3 regions of the Kitasatospora sp. SC0581 genome follow, and region 3 is predicted to be linked to each of the others. Evidence: riboswitches for the same ligand, from Rfam matches in the RefSeq annotation. Region 3 holds a riboswitch; each other region holds the start of a gene.

Region 1 (4,658 bases), on a different contig from region 3:
TACCTGTTCTTCACCTCGGTGCTGACCATCGGCCAGTACTACATCGAGCGCCACTACGCCCGAGGTTCCAACCGCACCCTCCCGCCCACCCCGCTGCAGCGGCTGCGGAGGCTGTTCGCCGGGAAGCCCGCCCCCAGGACGACCGCCGACGTCGTCCCGGGGCTCGAGGGAGGTGGTCACGTATGACCGATCCGACCAAGTCCCCCGCCGGCGCCGCGTCCGGCGAGCCGATGGTCCGCGCCGAGAACGTGCACAAGTCGTACGGCCCGGTCGAGGTGCTCAAGGGCATCGACCTGGAGGTCAGGCAGGGCGAGGTGTTCTGCCTGATCGGCCCGTCCGGCTCCGGCAAGTCGACCTTCCTGCGGTGCATCAACCACCTGGAGAAGATCAACGGCGGCCGCCTCTGGGTGGACGGCGAGCTGGTCGGCTACCGGCAGAAGGGCGACCGGCTGCACGAGCTCAGGGACCGCGAGGTCGCCCTCAAGCGGCGCGACATCGGCATGGTCTTCCAGCGCTTCAACCTGTTCCCGCACATGACCGCCGTCGAGAACGTCATGGAGGCGCCGGTCCAGGTCAAGGGCGAGAGCCGGGCCGACGCCCGCGAGCGCGGGATGGCCCTGCTGGAGCGGGTCGGCCTCGCCGACAAGGCGAAGAACTACCCCTCGCAGCTCTCCGGCGGCCAGCAGCAGCGCGTGGCGATCGCCCGCGCGCTGGCCATGAAGCCCAAGCTGATGCTCTTCGACGAGCCGACCTCCGCGCTCGACCCGGAGCTGGTCGGCGACGTCCTCGACGTCATGCGCGGCCTCGCCGAGGAGGGCATGACCATGGTGGTCGTCACCCACGAGATGGGCTTCGCCCGCGAGGTCGGCGACGCGCTGGTGTTCATGGACGGCGGGGTGGTGGTCGAGTCCGGCAACCCCCGCGAGGTGCTCACCGACCCGCAGCACGAGCGCACCAGGGCCTTCCTCTCCAAGGTGCTCTGAGCCCGTACGCCCGGCGCCCGGCAGGTCACTCCTGCCGGGCGCCGTCGTTTTGCCCGCCCGGGTAATAGGCTGGAGGCAGTCAGCCCGTTACCGACCCCCCTGGAAGGACCCCTGTGGAGCTCGCCGCCTACGCCGATCTCGCCGTCCGGCTGGTGAACACCGAGGAGCCCGAGCGCGGCACCGACTCGCTGACCTCCGTGGAGGCGGTGCGCGGTCTCTTCTCCGACTCCTCGCGGGCCCGCTCGCTCGCCGACGAGTCCGACGTGCCCCGGCTGCGGGCGGTGCGGACCCGGCTGCGCGGGGTCTTCGAGGCCGCCGCCGGCGGGGACGAGATCCGCGGCGTCGACCTGCTGAACAGCCTGCTGATGGAGTACCCGGTCAGCCCGCTGATCTCCGGGCACGACTACCTGGACGACGCCGGGCGGCCGCGCTGGCACCTGCACCTGGCCGACAACTCCCCCACCGCCACCGCCCACTTCAGCGCGGTCGCCTGCATGGGCCTGGCCGTCCACCTCACCGAGCTGGGCGCCGACCGGCTCGGCATCTGCCAGGCCGCGCCCTGCCGCAACGCCTACCTGGACACCTCGACCAACCGCTCCCGCCGCTACTGCTCGGACCGCTGCGCGACCCGCGCCAACGTGGCCGCCTACCGGGCCCGCAAGCGCCTGGAGGCGGAGGCGGCGGCCCGGGCGTAGCGGCCCGCTAGACCTCCTCGACCCAGGCGCCGAGCCGGCGGGCCAGGCCCGGCACCCGGGCCAGCCGCGGGGTGAGCAGCAGCCGCTCCAGCCGGCGCCCCGGCGCCAGCCAGACCGGGCTCGGGCGCAGCCGCAGCAGCACCCGGCCGAGCACCAGCTCGTCCGGGACGGCGCCGTAGCTGCGGCTGTCGCTGTCCACCGGGCGGTTGTCGGAGAGCAGCCACCAGCCCGTGGCCCGGCGCTCGGCGGCCCGCTTCACCACCAGCAGGTCCTGCTGGAAGGGGTGCCGGAAGACCACCACCGCGCCGGGCCGGATCGGCGCGCCGTAGCGGACCAGCAGCCGGTCGCCCTCGCGCAGGGTCGGGACCATCGACGGCCCCGCCACGTCGACCAGCCCGAACGGCAGCGCGCCGCCCGGGCCGCGCTCCCCCGCCCCGGCGCCCTCCGCTCGCGTGCTCCGCGCCACGACTCCTCCTCCCGCCCCCGCTCGCGCCCCCAGTCTGCCGTACGGACCGCCGTCCGTCCGATGTCCGGATTGCGCCGGTTCCCGGTCCGTCTTTCGCCCTAGGCCCACCGCCCGATCGCGAAACCGGGAGGGCGGAAGGGTAATCTCGGGCGCGGGAAGACGATCTAAGGAAGGACTCCCATGTTCTCTCGTCTGTTTGCACCGCGCGCCACCGTCCACGCCCACTGCGACCTGCCCTGCGGCGTCTACGACCCCGCGCAGGCCAAGCTGGAGGCCGAGTCGGTCAAGGCCACCCAGGAGAAGTACCAGGCCAACGAGGACCCGCACTTCCGCGCCCGCGCCGTCATCATCAAGGAGCAGCGCGCCGAGGCCGTCAAGCACCACATCTCGGTGCTGTGGAGCGACTACTTCAAGGCCCCGCACTTCGAGAAGTACCCGCAGCTGCACCAGCTGATCAACGACACCCTGAAGGCCGCCTCGGCCGCCAAGGCGTCCACGGACCCGGCCACCGGCCAGGCCCTGCTCGACCTGATCGCCCAGGTCGACAAGATCTTCTGGGAGACCAAGCAGGCCTGAGCCTGACGCGTCGCCACCCGACCGCCCCCGTCCGCACCGCCGGACGGGGGCGGTCGTGCGTTCACGTCCGACCCGGCCCGGTAAGGGTTGCCTGCCCTGAGTGGCTGTTATGCTGCCAGGGCGTCCGAGGGGGAAGTCCGGTGCGAATCCGGCGCTGACCCGCAACGGTGAGCACGGCCCGTACCCGCCCGTACGGCCGCGCCAGCCCGATCGCCCTCGGCCGCCGACCTCCCGACAACTCGCCGCGGACTGCGAGGGGAACGGCGCCCCGGCACGCCCCCGGCCCGCGCCCGCCCCGGCGCGCTCCCGGCCCGAGGCAAGGCGCACCCGTGAACCGCGCACCCGTCAACCGTGCAGTCGGCCCGCCCACTCGCCGAATACCCGTCGTCCCGCTCGCCGCCGGACTCGCCGCCGCCCTGCTGCTCTCCCTGGTCTGCGGGGTCGCCCTCGGCTCCTCCGGGCTCGGCCTGCCCCGGGTGCTGCGGCTCCTGGGCGCCGGGCTGACGGGCGGCCGGCTGGACGCGGACGAGGCGGCCGCGTACGCGATCGTCTGGGAGATCCGGCTGCCGCGCACCGTGCTGGCCGCCGTGGTCGGCGCCGGGCTGGCCGCCTGCGGGGTCGCCGTCCAGGCCCTGGTGCGCAACGCGCTGGCGGACCCCTTCGTGCTCGGCATCTCCTCCGGCGCGGCCGTCGGCGCCAACGCCGTGATGCTGTTCGGCGCCTTCGCCTCGCTCGGGGTGTGGGCGATCTCCGCCTCCGCCTTCGGCTCCGCGCTGGCCGCCATGACCCTGGTCTACGTCGCGGCCCGCACCGCGTACGGGCTCACCCCGCTGCGGCTGGTGCTCACCGGCACCGCGCTGTCCTACGGCTTCTCCGCCGCCACCACCCTGATGGTCTTCGCCGCCGACCGCGGCGAGGCCGCCCGGGACGTCATGATGTGGCTGCTCGGCAGCCTCGGCGGCGCCACCTGGGGCAAGGTGCCGATCGCCGCCGTCACCGTGCTGGCCGGGCTCGCCTACCTGGCCTGCACCGCCGGGCGGCTGGACGCGCTCGCGATGGGCGACGAGACCTCCGCCTCGCTCGGTGTGGACCCGGACCGGCTGCGCCGCGAGCTGTTCGTGGTGACCGCCGCCGTCACCGGCACCGTGGTCGCGGTCAGCGGGGCGATCGGCTTCGTCGGGCTGCTGATGCCGCACCTGGCGCGGATGCTGGTCGGCGCCGGGCACCGCCGGGTGCTGGTGGTCGCGCCGCTCGCCGGGGCGCTGCTGCTGGTCTGGGTGGACATCGCCTCGCGCACCCTGCTGGCGCCCGCCGAACTGCCCGTCGGGGTGTTCACCGCGGTGCTCGGCGTGCCCGCCTTCCTGGTGATGATGCGCCGCCGCGGCCAGGCCTTCGGAGGTGCCCGGTGACCGCGACGACCGACCCGACCCCGGTGCACGCCCAGGACCTCGCCGTCGACGGCGTCTCGGTGGAACTGGCCGGCACCCGGCTGGTCCACGAGGTGAGCCTGGCGGCCGCCGCCGGGCAGGTGGTCGGCCTGATCGGCCCCAACGGCAGCGGCAAGTCGACCCTGCTGCGCTGCGTCTACCGGGTGCTGAAGCCGGCCGGCGGCGTGGTCCGGCTGGCCGGCGACGACCTGCACGCCCTCACCGCCCGCGAGAGCGCCCGCCGGGTGGCCGCGCTGACCCAGGAGCACTCCGCCGAGTTCGACTTCACCGTCGCCGAGGTGGTCGCCATGGGCCGGCTGCCGCACCGCCGCGGCTTCGGCGCCCAAGTCGACGGGGACGAGCGGCGCTGCGCCGAGGCGCTGCGCAAGGTCCGGGCCGGGCACCTCGCCGAGCGGGGCTTCCTGAGCCTGTCCGGGGGCGAGAAGCAGCGGGTGCTGTTCGCCCGCGCGCTGGTCCAGGAGCCGCGCCTGCTGGTGCTCGACGAACCCAC
Region 2 (4,658 bases), on a different contig from region 3:
CCGTGCCCGTGCCCCCCACCCACCGAGCGACACCGCACCGCACACCACCTCACCGACCAGCCCTGGGAGCCGAGTTGACCACGACAGAAACCCTCGTCCGTACGGACGGAGGGCTGCGGCGCATCGACGTGGAGCTGGGTGAGCGCGGCTACCCGGTGCTGATCGGCCCCGGCGCCCGCCACCGGCTGGCCGGGGTGCTCGCGGGGATCGGCGCCCGCCGGGTCGCGGTGGTCAGCGCCCGGCCCGCCGAGTGGCTGCCCGACACCGGCCTCGACACCCTGGTGGTGGAGGCGAAGGACGGCGAGGAGGGCAAGTCCCTCGCCTGGGTGGCCGAACTGTGCAGCCGCTTCACCGCGTTCGGCCTGGGCCGGGCGGACGCCGTGGTCTCCTGCGGCGGCGGCACCACCACCGACGCGGTCGGGCTCGCCGCCGCGCTGTACCACCGGGGCGTGCCCGTGGTGCACCTGCCCACCTCGCTGCTGGCCCAGGTCGACGCGAGCGTCGGCGGCAAGACGGCGGTGAACCTCCCGGAGGGCAAGAACCTGGTGGGCGCGTACTGGCAGCCGTCCGCCGTGCTCTGCGACACCGACTACCTCGACACCCTCCCGCCGCGCGAACGCGTCAACGGCTACGGGGAGATCGCCCGCTGCCACTTCATCGGCGCCGGGGACCTCCGCCACCTGCCCCTGCCCGAGCAGATCGCCGCGAGCGTCGCCCGCAAGGCCGCCGTGGTGGCCGCCGACGAGCGCGACACCGGGCTGCGGCACATCCTCAACTACGGCCACACCCTGGGCCACGCGCTGGAACGCGCCACCGACTTCCGGCTGCGCCACGGCGAGGCGGTCGGCGTCGGCACGGTCTTCGCCGGCCGGCTGGCGGGGGCGCTCGGCCGGATCGGCCCCGAGCGGGTCGCCGAGCACCACGAGGTGGTCGCCCACTACGGGCTGCCGACCGCACTGCCGCCGGAGGTCGGCACCGGGGCGCTGATCGCCCTCATGCGGCTGGACAAGAAGGCCGTCGACGGGCTCTCCTTCGTCCTGGACGGCCCGCGCGGCGCCGAACTCGTCAGCGACGTCCCCGAGCCGCTGGTCGCCCGCACGCTGGACGCCATGCCGCGCGCCGCCGCAGGGGAGGCCTGAGATGTCCCTTCACCCCGACCTGCCGACCCCCGACCTGCCGACCCCCGACGCGCCGGCCGCCCGCCCGCCGATCTCCGGCCGCACCCGGCTGTTCGCGGTGCTCGGCGACCCGGTCGCACAGGCCAAGGCGCCCGCCCTGCTCAACCCGCTGTTCGCGGCGAGCGGCGTGGACGCCGTGCTCGTCCCCGTGCACGCCCCGGCGGACCGGCTGGACGAGGTCGTCCGCGGGCTGAAGGCCGTCGCCAACCTGGACGGGCTGCTGGTCACCGTCCCGCACAAGCTGGCGATGTGCGGGCACGCCGACGAACTCAGCGACGCCGCCGCCCTGTTGGGCAGCACCAACGCGCTGCGCCGCGAGCCGGACGGCCGCTGGTACGGCGACAACTTCGACGGCGCCGGGTTCGTCCGGGGCCTGGCCGCCGCCGGGCACCACCCGGCCGGGCTGCGGGTGGCACTGGCCGGCGCCGGAGGCGCGGGGCTCGCCATCGCCGCCGCCCTGCTCGCCGAAGGGGCCGCCGCACTCACCGTGACCGATCCCGACCGGGGCCGGGTGGACGCCCTGCTGGAGCGGCTCGGCACCCGCTGGCCCGGCCGCGTGGCCGCCGCCCCGCGCCCGCCCTCCGGCGTCGACCTCGCGGTCAACGCCACCCCGCTGGGCCTGGACCCGGCCGACCCGCTCCCCTTCGACCCGGCCCCACTGGCGCCCGGCGCGCTGGTCGCCGACATCATCATGACGCCCGCCGAGACCCCGCTGCTGCGCACCGCCGCCGCCCTCGGCCTCGCCACCCACCCCGGCATCCACATGCTCGCCGAGCAGCTGCCGCTCTACCGCTCCTTCTTCCGTCTTCCGGGGTGATCCCCCGTCCCTCCGGAGCCGGCCGACCCCCGTGGCCGTTCCCTCCCCCGTCCCCGGGAACGATCCAAACGATCATCCCACCGGCCGGTCGCCACCGACCTGACCACGCCTGATAGCGTGCCATCGCCGTGGTGTTCGGGAAACCGGTCTGAGTCCGGTGCGGCCCTCGCCACTGTTGCCGCGGAGTTCCGCGGCCCTCGCTGACCGGCTTTCGCCAGCGGTCAGGGCCACTGGGCGGGCTGGTAGAGCCGCTCGGGAAGGTCGGTCGCGGCGTGTTGATGCGGAAGCCAGGAGACCGGCCACGGCGCGACATGTTCCACGAGGGTTTTGGAGAACACGTGCCCAGCGGTCAGCCGTACCCGCATCCGGTCCGATCCATACGTTCCACGCGCTCCATGCGTCCCGTACATCCCGTACGTCCCACAGGTCCGACACGCGTCGGCCGGGCCGTCGCGGCCCTGCTGTTCGTCGGCGTGCTCGGAGGCTGCGCGGGCGCCCCCGCGCCCGCCGCGTCCGGCGGGGCGACCGGAAGTGCCGCGCCGGTCAGCGTGGACAACTGCGGGACCACCGTGACGGTCGGCGCGCCGCCCGAGCGGCTGGTGACGCTCAACCAGGGTGCCACCGAGGTGGCCCTGGCCCTCGGCCTGCAGTCCCGCATGGCCGGTACCGCCTACCTCGACGACTCCGTCCCGGAGAAGTGGAAGGCCGCCTACGACTCCGTCCCGGTGCTCTCCAAGAAGTACCCGACGAAGGAGAACCTCCTCGCGGCCCGTCCCGACTTCCTGTACGCCTCCTACTCCACCGCGTTCACCGACAAGGTCGCGGGCACCCGGGAGGAGCTGCGCGGCCAGGGCGTCCCGTCGTACCTGTCCCCGTTCGGCTGCTCGGACAAGAACCAGGTGCCGCCGACGACCTGGCAGGCGGCATGGGGCGAGCTGAACGACGTCGCCAAGGTCTTCGGCGTCCCGGAGCGGGCCGCCGCGATCCAGCGGCAGCAGGAGCAGCAGCTGGCGCAGTTCACGGCGACGGCCGCGGGCAAGGGCCTGAAGGTCCTGTGGTTCGACTCGGACACCAAGACGCCGTACGTCGGCACCGGCCAGGGCGGCCCCCAACTCGTGCTCGACGCCGTGGGCGCCCGCAACGTCTTCGGGGACCTGCCCGGCAGCTGGCAGAACGTGAGCTGGGAGAAGGTCGTCGCGGCGGACCCGGACGCCATCGTGGTCGCGGACGCCGACTGGGACACCGCCCAGTCCAAGATCGACTACCTGGAGAACGACCCGGTCCTGAGCAAGCTCACCGCCGTGCAGCGCAAGGCCTTCGTGACGGTGCCGTTCTCCGAGTCGACCCCCGGCGTGCTGCTCGCCGACGGTGCCGCCCGGGTGTCCGACGGGCTGGGCCGACTGCACCCGGCTTCATGACCACCGCGCCCCACCCCGTCGTGCGGCCCGCTGGTCCGGGCCGCGCGACGGCGGCCCTGGCCGTCGCCGCGGCCCTGCTCCTGAGCACCCTGCTCCTCGGCCTGGCCGTGGGCTCGCAGCACGAGTCGGTCGGAACGGTGATCGAGGTCGTGGCGCGCCGTCTCGGGCTGGGCGACCCGCCTGTGACGCTGCTGGACGACCAGATCGTCTGGCAGCTGCGGCTGCCCCGGGTGCTGGGAGCGGCCGCCACCGGCGCCGGCCTCGCGGTCTGCGGCGCGGTGCTGCAGACGCTGACCGGGAACGACCTGGCCGATCCCTTCCTGCTCGGGATCTCGGACGGAGCCGCCGCCGGCGCGGTCACCGTGATCGTCCTCGGCGTCGGCGTGACCGGCGCCGTGGGCACCGGCGCGGTGGCGACGGCGGCCTTCGCCGGCGCCCTGCTCGCCGCCGCCGTCGTCCTGGCCCTGGCCGGCGCCCGAACCCGGTCGCTGCCCACCGCCCGGACCGTGCTCGCCGGCATCGCGGTCGGCCAGATGTGCGGGGCCTACACCTCGTTCGTGGTGATGGTCCTCGGGGACCGCGACGCGGCGCGCGGTGTCATGGAGTGGACGCTGGGCTCGGTCGCCGGCGTGCGGTGGCCCACCGCCGTCTTCCTGCTGGCGGTCGCGCTGGTGGGTGTCACGGTCCTGGCCTCCTCGGCCCGCGACCTGGACGCCTTCGCCTTCGGCGAGACCGCCGCCCGCTCCCTCGGCGTCCACGTCGAGCGCACCCGCTGGGTCCTCGTCGCCACCGCCGCGCTGGTGACCGCGTGCCTGGTCGCCAACACCGGCGTCATCGGGTTCCTCGGCCTGGTCGTCCCGCACGTGGTCCGCCTCGTCTGCGGCCCGCGCCACGCCCTCCTGCTGCCCGTGTCGGCGCTGGTCGGCGCGTCCCTCCTGGTGGGCAGCGACGTCGTGGCGCGCTCGGTCCTCCCCGACCGGGAGATCCCCGTCGGCGTCGTCACGGCCGGGCTCGGAGCGCCGTTCTTCGCCTGGCTGCTGTGGCGCCAGGGGCGGGCCGACGGGAGGGCGCAGTGACGACGACGCCTGTCGGGCTGCGCGCGGAGGGACTCGGTGTCCGCGTCGGCGGAGCCACCCTGCTGGACGCGGTCTCGATCGCCTTCCGCCCCGGCCGGATCACGGGCCTGCTCGGGCCCAACGGCGCCGGGAAGACCACCCTGCTGCGCGCGGTCGCCGGACTGACCCG
Region 3 (4,658 bases):
AGCTGACGACGACGAGCCGTCGGCCGCCGACGGCGCCGAGCGCGGCGCGGTAGCCGTCCCGGGAGCGCCGGCTGGCGAGCATCCGGTCGAAGCACGGGTCGCCGACCACCCGGGCGACGTCCAGGGCCTCGGGGCAGGAGGTCCGCAGCCGGTCCAGCTGTTCGGGGTGGGAGAGCCCGAGGACGTCCACGAACACCCGCCCGCGGTGGGTGAGTTCGTTGCGGGACAGGCCGGCGGCACTGACCGTGTCGCCGGTGGACTCGGTGACCAGGCGGTTGTAGCCGGCGCCGTGCGGCAGGACGACGAGGCGGGCGTCCAGGCGGTGCATGGAGGAGTGGACGGCGCAGGCGACGGCCAAGTCGAAGCGGTGGCGGACGGCGTCGTCCCAGTCCAGCACGGTGAAGCCGGACAGGCCGTGCAGGTAGTCGTCCAGGGCGCGGTCGGCGAAGACGGAACCGGGGTTGACGGTGAAGTACCACTCGATGCCGTGCGGGCTCAGCAGGGAGAGGACGTCCAGCACCCGGGTGGCCGAGGTGAGGGTGCGGGCGACCGCCAGCACGCGGGCCTTGACCGGGTCGGTGTTCCAGCGGTCGGCGGGCCAGGCATGGGGGTGGGACGGCACATCATGATCGTACTGGCCGGGGCCGTTCACGGCGCGCCTTCCCGAGCGGGAGTCAGCGGCCCGAGCGGGAGTCGGCGGACCGGGCGGGAGTCGGCGGACCGAGCGGGAGTCGGAAGATCGGGCAGGCGTCGGCGGGAGGGGTCAGCCCACTGCCGCGCTGGGCTCGTGGTGCTCGGCGGCGGCGCACTCGTCGAGGAGGGGGCGCATGGCCTCGTCCACGAGCCGGTAGCGCACCACTCGTCCGTCCCGGTCGCCGGTGACCACGCCGGCCGTGCGGAGCAGCCGCAGGGCCTGGGAGACGGCGGGGTCGCGCATGCCGGTGGCCACCGCGAGGTCGCTGACGGCGAGCGGGCCGGCCCGGTGGAGGGCGAGCAGCAGGGCGAGCCGTCCGGGGTCGGCGAGCAGGGAGAACCGCTCGGCCCAGGACCGGACGTGCGCGGGGTCGCCGATCGCGGCGATGGCCTCGCAGACCCGGTGCCCGTCGATGGTGCGGTGGCCCGCGCGGTCGGCCGGTACGAGATGCATGCGGACATTCTTGCAGGCGGCCGCCTGTGATCCTGGACACCTGCGCAGGTGCGCAGCCTTGCACGGGTCGGGGCGCGGCCCCTACGGTGTTCCCCGCCGTGGTGCTCGGGAAGACCGGTGACGGACCCTCAGGGGTCCCAGCCCGGAGCGGCCCTCGCCACTGTGATCGGGTCGTTCCTCCGCCCGCGGAGGAACGTCGTCCGTGCCCACGGAGCCACTGGGTGCCTCGCGCACCTGGGAAGGCGGGCACGGGTATCCCGTCAGCCAGGAGACCGGCCACGGCATCTCACGAGGTTTTCCACGAGGTGCTGGAGCGTGATCCGCAGATGACCCTGCCCGAAACCGTTGCCGCCGGCGCGAAGCCGGCCCCTTCCGTGCTGCCCAGCTTCAGATGGCGCCGCGAGGACACCGTCCGTACGGCCGGGCTGATGGCGGTGATCGTGGCCATGCACGTGGTGGCCTTCGGCACGCTGATCTTCCTGGTCGCGCCCGAGCGGTACGCGGTCGGTACCCAGGTCTTCGGGGTGGGCCTCGGCATCACCGCGTACACCCTCGGGATGCGGCACGCCTTCGACGCCGACCACATCGCGGTGATCGACAACACCACCCGCAAGCTGATGGCGGACGGCAAGCGGCCGGTCTCGGTGGGCTTCTGGTTCGCCCTCGGGCACTCCTCGATGGTGGTGCTGATGGCCGCCCTGGTGGCGGGCGGCGCGCAGCTGGCGAACACGCTGATGGACGACGAGTCGGCCACCCACAAGTGGCTGGGCGTGATCGGGACGACCACCTCCGGCGTGTTCCTCTACCTGATCGGCGCGCTCAACCTGGCGGCGCTGCTCGGCATCCTCAGGGTGTTCCGCTCGATGCGGGCCGGGAAGTTCGACGAGAAGGAGCTGGAGGCGCACCTCGACTCGCGCGGCTTCATGGCCCGGGTGCTGAACCGGGCGACCCGTTCGATCACCCGGCCGGGGCAGATGTTCCCGGTGGGCATGGTGCTGGGCCTGGGCTTCGACACCGCGACCGAGGTCACCCTGATGGTGATGGCCGGCTCGGGCGCGGCCTCCGGGCTGCCCTGGTACGCGATCGTCTGCCTGCCGCTGCTGTTCGCGGCGGGGATGAGCCTGTTCGACACCCTGGACGGGACGTTCATGAACTTCGCGTACCAGTGGGCCTTCGCCAACCCGGTCCGGAAGGTGTACTACAACCTGACCATCACGGGTCTGTCGATCGCGGTGGCCTTCATCATCGGCACCATCGAGCTGGTCGGGGTGCTGCACGAGAAGCTCGACCTGACCGACCCGGTCACCGGGTTCGTCGCGGACATCTCGCTGGACAACGTGGGCTACGCGATCGCCGGGCTGTTCGTGGTCGTCTGGGCGATCGCGATCGGGTACTGGAAGCTCGCCCGGGTCGAGCAGCGCTGGACGCCCGAGGGCTCCTGAGCCGAGCGGCCCGGCCGCCCGCGGCGCCTCCCCGAGTCCGGGGAGGCGCCGTTCGCGTGTCCGGGGTCAGCGCTCCTCGCGGAAGTCGACGTGCCGGCCCGCGGCCGGGTCGTACTTGCGCAGGACCATCCGGTCCGGGTCGTTGCGGCGGTTCTTGCGGGTCACGTACGTGAAGCCGGTGCCGGCGGTGGAGCGGAGCCTGATCACCGGGCGCAGTTCGCTGCGGGCCATGGGACGTCCTCCTGGGGTCTGGGGGTCGGGGTCTCGGGGTCCGGTCCGAGGGGTTGGCTCGAACCGTACATCGAAATGGAAGTCATTTTCATCTGGTGTAACGTGAGCCCGGTCCTGCCCATTCCCGGACGCCAGGGAGCACCCATGTCCGCCCGCTGCCAACTCACCGGCCGCCGGCCCGGCTTCGGCAACGCGATCTCGCACTCGCACCGCCGCACCGGCCGCCGCTTCGACCCCAACATCCAGCGCAAGCGCTACTGGCTGCCCGGCGAGGGCCGGTACGTCCGGCTGGCGCTGAGCGCCAAGGGCATCCGCACCGTCGACGCGATCGGCGTCGAGGCCGCCGTCGCCCGCATCCGCGCCCGGGGGGAGAAGGTCTGATGGCCAAGCAGAGCAAGATCGCCAAGAACGAGCGGCGGCGCGCCGTCGTCGCCCGCTACGCCGAGCGCCGGGCCGAGCTCAAGCGGACCATCGCCCACCCCGGCACCGGCCCCGCCGAGCGCGCCGCCGCCCAGGCCGAACTCGCCCGCCAGCCGCGCGACGCCAGCGCCACCCGGGTCCGCAACCGGGACGCCGTGGACGGCCGGCCCTGCGGCTACCTGCGGGCCTTCGGCCTCTCCCGGGTCAACCTGCGCGCCCACGCCCACGCCGGGCACCTGCCCGGCGTCCGCAAGGCGAGCTGGTGAGCGCCGTGGACGGGACCAGGCTGCCGGTGGTGGTCGTCGCCGGCCTGCACGCGGAGCAGCGCCGGGCCGCCGTCGAGGAACTGGCGGCGGCCGCGGTGGACGCCGTGGTCCTGCACCACGACCTGCGGGACGCCGCGCTCGGCACCGTCCGCCGCGAGCTGCGCGACGCCGCCGGGGCCTTCGACGTGGCCGACGTACCACTGGCGAACGACTGCCCGTGCTGCGCCCTGCGCGAGGACCTGCTGCCCCGGCTGCTGGAGATCGCCGACGGCGGCCGGTACGGACTGGCGATCGTCGAACTGTGGGGCGGCAGCGACCCGCACCCCGCGGTCGAGGTGATCGCCGGGGGAGAGGTGGACGGGCGGCCGCTCGACGACGCCGTCGAACTGGCGGGCGTGGTCACCGCCGTCGACCCGGACCGGCTGGTCGGCGAGCTCTCCGTCCCCGACGACCTGGTGGAGCACGGCGAGCAGACCGCCTCGCGCGACGACCGGACCCGCGCCGAGGCGCTCGCCCACCAGATCGAGTACGCCGGCACGCTCGCCGTGCCGCGCGCCGCGGCGCACGCGCCGGGGCTCGCCCTCCTGCGCCAGCTGCACGCCACCGCCCGGACCGTCCGGCTCGGCACCGGCGCGCTCACCCGGGCCGCGCTCGGCGGCTTCGACGTGGCCGCCGCCCGCGACCGGGTCAACCCGGCGCTCGCGCTGCTGCCGCAGGAGCGGGACGAGGCGGGCGTCGCCACCCTGCTGTGGGAGCGCCGCCGACCGCTCCACCCCGAGCGGCTGCACCGGGCGCTGGAACTGCTCGTCCCGGCGGCGCAGCGCAGCCGCGGCCGGTTCTGGCTGGCCAACCGGCCCGACCTGATACTCGCCTGGGACGCCGCCGGGGCGAACCTCGCGGTCGAGGAGTGCGGGCCCTGGCTCACCTCCCTGCCCGACGCGGCCTGGGAGCTCTACCCGCCCGCGCGCCGGGCCGCCGCCGCCCTCGACTGGCACCCCCGGCACGGCGACCGGGTGCAGCAGCTCAGCTTCACCGCCGAGGGGCTGGACGTCGACGGCATCACCGACCTGCTCGACTCCTGCCTGCTCACCGACGCCGAACTCGCCGCCGGCGAACCCGGCTGGAAGGCCCTGCCGGACGCCTTCCAGGACC

Evidence for each region. A riboswitch is a leader RNA that binds a small molecule or an ion and turns the genes downstream of it on or off. The one in region 3 is predicted to bind cobalamin.
Region 1: it holds a riboswitch for cobalamin, as region 3 does, so the genes downstream of both, ACLWS4_RS16355 (FecCD family ABC transporter permease) here and ACLWS4_RS15090 (HoxN/HupN/NixA family nickel/cobalt transporter) in region 3, are expected to answer to the same signal.
Region 2: it holds a riboswitch for cobalamin, as region 3 does, so the genes downstream of both, ACLWS4_RS31965 (ABC transporter substrate-binding protein) here and ACLWS4_RS15090 (HoxN/HupN/NixA family nickel/cobalt transporter) in region 3, are expected to answer to the same signal.

Annotation. Positions count from the first base shown of each region.
Region 1 covers NZ_JBLRWA010000008.1:236,385-241,042, forward strand. Annotated here, with positions in the region: gene ACLWS4_RS16330 (amino acid ABC transporter permease) at 1-186, shown strand, start outside; gene ACLWS4_RS16335 (amino acid ABC transporter ATP-binding protein) at 183-983, shown strand; gene ACLWS4_RS16340 (CGNR zinc finger domain-containing protein) at 1,097-1,678, shown strand; gene sodX (nickel-type superoxide dismutase maturation protease) at 1,686-2,048, opposite strand; gene sodN (superoxide dismutase, Ni) at 2,325-2,720, shown strand; cobalamin riboswitch at 2,802-2,927, shown strand; gene ACLWS4_RS16355 (FecCD family ABC transporter permease) at 3,050-4,129, shown strand; gene ACLWS4_RS16360 (ABC transporter ATP-binding protein) at 4,126-4,658, shown strand, end outside.
Region 2 covers NZ_JBLRWA010000032.1:73,327-77,984, forward strand. Annotated here, with positions in the region: gene ACLWS4_RS31955 (3-dehydroquinate synthase family protein) at 75-1,139, shown strand; gene ACLWS4_RS31960 (shikimate dehydrogenase family protein) at 1,141-1,995, shown strand; cobalamin riboswitch at 2,108-2,314, shown strand; gene ACLWS4_RS31965 (ABC transporter substrate-binding protein) at 2,391-3,413, shown strand; gene ACLWS4_RS31970 (FecCD family ABC transporter permease) at 3,410-4,489, shown strand; gene ACLWS4_RS31975 (ABC transporter ATP-binding protein) at 4,486-4,658, shown strand, end outside.
Region 3 covers NZ_JBLRWA010000007.1:225,613-230,270, reverse strand. Annotated here, with positions in the region: gene ACLWS4_RS15100 (hypothetical protein) at 1-622, opposite strand, end outside; gene ACLWS4_RS15095 (ArsR/SmtB family transcription factor) at 764-1,147, opposite strand; cobalamin riboswitch at 1,230-1,443, shown strand; gene ACLWS4_RS15090 (HoxN/HupN/NixA family nickel/cobalt transporter) at 1,474-2,589, shown strand; gene rpmG (50S ribosomal protein L33) at 2,656-2,820, opposite strand; gene rpmB (50S ribosomal protein L28) at 2,965-3,201, shown strand; gene rpsN (30S ribosomal protein S14) at 3,201-3,506, shown strand; gene ACLWS4_RS15070 (CobW family GTP-binding protein) at 3,512-4,658, shown strand, end outside.